2 regions of the Aneurinibacillus uraniidurans genome follow, and region 1 is predicted to be linked to the other one. Evidence: riboswitches for the same ligand, from Rfam matches in the RefSeq annotation. Region 1 holds a riboswitch; the other holds the start of a gene.

Region 1 (2,206 bases):
CCAGGCGACACAATTGTAACATACGGACAGAACTTGTCGTCAGCGCAAAAACAACAGATCAAAGGACGCTTCAATCCACCGAAGGAAGCGCAAGAAATTACCGTTACGAATGCTGAAGAGCATAAATATCTCGATGGACTATTGCCGAAGAACGTAATTGGCACCCGGGCCATTTCGTCTACGATGATTCAACTGGCAGAACCGGGTCAGGGGATTAAAGTTGAGACGAATAACATTACGGGCATCAGCAAAGCGATGTATGAGAATGCACTGGCAACAGCGGGTGTGAAAGATGCCAATGTAAAAGTCGATGCACCGTTCCCGGTATCAGGTACAGCAGGCTTAACCGGCGTCATGAAGGCGTATGAACAAGTAACGGGTACAAAAATCGACGAAAATCAGAAAAAAGTTGCCAGTGAAGAAATGGTAACGACATCGAAAATTGCCGAGCAGATTGGTGATAAGGAAAAAGCAGCCGAGCTTCTGACGCGTCTGAAAGCAGAGTTAGCCAAACAGACCGGCAAAATGAGCGACGATCAGCTGCGCCAGATGATCAACAATGTGGCACAGCAGATGGGGCTTACACTAAGTGATCAGGAAATTGATTCGCTTGTGAGTATTTTGCGCAAAATCCAGAATTTAAACATCGACTGGAGCAAGACGCTTGACCAGATCTCAAGCTATAAAGGACAAGTGCAGGATTTTCTGAATAGCAATCCGGAAGCGAAGTCGTTTGTTCAGGAGATTTTGCAGTTCCTTAAGCACTTAATTGATAAGATGCTGAGCTGGTTTGCATAATTACAGGTTGACAGGGGAGAAATATCCAAGTAAGATATGTGATAATTAAATGAATAGTACAAAAGAACAACAACTCTTATCGAGAGAGACGGAGGGACATGGCCCGATGAAGTCTCAGCAACCACAGGTTTTCCTGTACGGTGCTAATTCCATCAAAGCTTTGTACATAAGCTTTGGAAGATGAGAGGAGGATATTCGGATACCCGACCCTCTTCTTAGGAAGAGGGTCTTTTTTATAGAAACTGGAGGGGGAAATATGAAAAACATACGCATTGCTTTACTTGGACTTGGAACAGTAGGATCGGGAGTGGTGACGATTTTACAAACGCACGCCGAGCGGCTTCGCAAGCAGACCGGTGTAGCATTTGAGATAGCAAGCATTTTGGTGCGTGATACTGCGCGCCCGCGTAAGGTGGAAGTGGAACGCAGTTTGCTTACAGATAATATCGCTCGCGTTTGGGCGAGTGAGCCGGATGTTGTCGTTGATGCGATGGGGGGCCTTGTGCCAACGCTTAGTTACATGGAAGAGGCAATTGCACGTGGCTGTCATGTCATATCTGCAAATAAAGAACTGCTGGCGATACACGGGGCCTGGCTGCATACGCTGGCACAAGAGCAAGGGGTCGGCTTGTTATACGAAGCAAGTGTAGGTGGAGGGATTCCGATTCTGAATACATTAGCCCAGCTATTGAATGTAAATCGGATTACGCGTGTGGCGGGTATTTTGAACGGTACGACGAATTATATTCTGACGCGTATGGAAGAAGAAGGATTGCCATATGAAGCGGTGCTTGCTGAGGCACAGGAGCTTGGTTTTGCAGAAGCGGACCCGACCGCCGATGTAGAAGGATATGATGCATTTCATAAAATCCGGATTGTAGCTCGTCTCTGTTTTGGTGAAGAGATAGACGAGAAAGCAAGTTTGCGGGATGGGATCACTAGTGTTACAGCGGAAGAGATTGAGTTATTTGGTCATCTGGGCTTACGGGTAAAGCTGCTCGCCACAGCCGAGCGGGTCGGTGCGAGCTTGCGTGTACAGGTAGCACCAACGCTTGTGCCGCATTCGCATGCATTAGCGCAAGTGAAAAATGAATACAACGGTGTGTTTGTTACAGGGGATGTGGTAGGAGATTTATTCTTTACAGGTAAAGGAGCAGGCATGCTGCCGACAGGAAGTGCGATTGTGGAAGATATTGTACATGCGGTGCGCGGTACGACATTTATTCCAGAAACAGCGGCTGTTGCGCTTGCAGCGGAAGAAATCGTAGAAAAAACAGGGGTGGAAGCAGCCTTTTTTACTTTGAAGCCGAAAGATGAGCGGGGGGAATTTAGCCTGCTGTCGTTTTTGTCGGGTGAGGCCGGTGTGCTGCATCGGGTAGAGACGGTGAAACGAAATGGACAGACACAT
Region 2 (2,206 bases), 1.7 Mb from region 1:
CTGCTTCCGGTTCACTTCATACCCCTCATGATTTTCAAGCCCCGGATAATACACGGCCTCGATCTGCGGTTGTTTACAAAGCCACTCGGCAATCACCTGTGCATTATACTGCTGCCGCTCCATGCGCAGCGCCAGCGTTTTCAATCCGCGCAGCAACAGCCATGAATCCTGCGGACCAAGAATGGCTCCTATCGCATTCTGAATGAATCTAATTCGCTCACCTAACTTCTCATCCTTCGTCACGACCAGACCAGCAATCACATCATTATGTCCACCAAGATATTTAGAAGCGCTGTGAATGACAATGTCTGCACCAAGCTCAAGCGGTTTCTGTAAATACGGCGTCATAAATGTATTGTCTACAATCGTTAACAACCCGTGTGCCTTCGCCAGCGCGACTACACAGGGAATATCACTTATTTTCATCAATGGATTGGTTGGGGTTTCAATAAAAATCCCTTTTGTGTCTGACTGAATAGCTGCCTCAACCTCTTTCAGGTTACTCGTATCAACAAAGCTCGCCTGCACCCCATACACATTCAGCACTTCTCGAAGCACACGATACGTACCCCCGTACAAATCTTCCGTTACGATCAAATGATCACCCGGCGCAAACAGATGTAGCACAGCCGTTACCGCTGCCATACCGGAAGCAAACGCCGAAGCAACTGCCCCCTTCTCCAATCTGGCCGCTGCATCCTCCAGAACAGTTCGGGTCGGATTGGCCGTTCGGGAATAATCATATCCTGTGCTCTCCCCAAGCTTTGGATGAGCAAATGTCGCCACCTGATAAATCGGTGGGCTAACCGCCCCTGTCTGCGGATCTCTTCCGATACCTGCTCGCACTAACTCTGTTTCAATATGCATGTTCCTGCTCCCCTCTATAATAAAGTCCACAAAAAAACACCCTTCACAGATGGAAGGGTGTTGGATGCAGCGGTCCGCTCGTCTGCTACCTCTCATCTGTTAGAACACGTATGTTCTACAGGAATTAGCACCGTTCACACAATTGTCTATACAGACCATTCATGTGATGGTTGCCGGGCATCATCGGGCCAGTCCCTCCGCCTCTCTGGATAAGAGAATTCAATTTTTTCAATTATCAGCAATCATAAATCAAAAATGTTCATTTGTAAACCGCATTTTCATGGGTAACATTAACAAAATAGATTTTCACCATCAGGGAAGCTTAATAGGTGTAACGCACATTACAAATTTATTGAGGTGACATTCATGAAAAAGGTAATCGCATTTACATTAGCAGCATGTGTTGCCGGTTTTACGCTCCCAGCCTTCGCCGCTACTCCTGATACAACGCACAAAGCAAAACATCACCATCACCATAAAAAGGTGCATGCTAAGCATCATGGAAAAATGCATATTAAGGGACTGCCTAAGACAGGCTATGGCGGCGCAAGCGAATAAACAAAAAAAAGGGGGGCTTCCCCCTTTTTTGTACTGTGCACTATTAATTCAGAGGGGAAAATAACATGAGAATCCTAACCTGTCTTCTCTTGATCGCTATTTTTTTCTTTCCTTGCTCAACGATTGACGCCCATACTTCAAAAGCATTTGTACCCGTTCGTATCGAAATACCTCAGATTAAACTTAAAGCTGCTGTAGAACCTGTCTCCGTACTGGCAAATGGACAAATGGGGGTCCCACCTTCCTTTGAAAAAGTAGGCATTCTCACGCCTTGGACAAAGCCAGGTGAACCAGGCAATGCTGTGATTGCGGGACACTTCGACCACTATACAGGACCGGCTATATTTTATCGCCTAAGGGAATTAAAACGTGGTGATAAAATTTTTTTATACAACAGGAAAAATGACAAGCTTGTTTTTACTGTTAAAAATGTAGAATCATTTATGACCAAAAAAGCACCTTTAGAAAGAATATTCGGGCCCTCATCCAACGCTCAATTAAATTTAATTACTTGTAGTGGTAAATTTAATAAAAAAACACGTGAACATACCCAACGTCTTGTTGTGTTTGCTGAAATTTCCCCGTAACTTCTCCACTCCTTTTGTAACCAATATAAATAATCATCCGAACCTGGCCCTGAGCCGGGATTTTTTTATGGGATATTTTCACACAAAATCAGCATTGATTCATTTTTGCATTAAAATTTATGCACAAATGAATTGTATTTTCGACAAAAGTCCCTATTTTTCTATTATTTTTAACATTTATTTATTGGCATGAC

The links. A riboswitch is a leader RNA that binds a small molecule or an ion and turns the genes downstream of it on or off. The one in region 1 is predicted to bind S-adenosylmethionine.
Region 2: it holds a riboswitch for S-adenosylmethionine, as region 1 does, so the genes downstream of both, PO771_RS17925 (trans-sulfuration enzyme family protein) here and PO771_RS09275 (homoserine dehydrogenase) in region 1, are expected to answer to the same signal.

What each region holds. Positions count from the first base shown of each region.
Region 1 covers NZ_CP116902.1:1,846,588-1,848,793, forward strand. Annotated here, with positions in the region: gene PO771_RS09270 (DUF1002 domain-containing protein) at 1-798, shown strand, start outside; SAM riboswitch class I at 872-985, shown strand; gene PO771_RS09275 (homoserine dehydrogenase) at 1,055-2,206, shown strand, end outside.
Region 2 covers NZ_CP116902.1:3,581,994-3,584,199, forward strand. Annotated here, with positions in the region: gene PO771_RS17925 (trans-sulfuration enzyme family protein) at 1-867, opposite strand, end outside; SAM riboswitch class I at 957-1,083, opposite strand; gene PO771_RS17930 (hypothetical protein) at 1,234-1,425, shown strand; gene PO771_RS17935 (class F sortase) at 1,491-2,012, shown strand.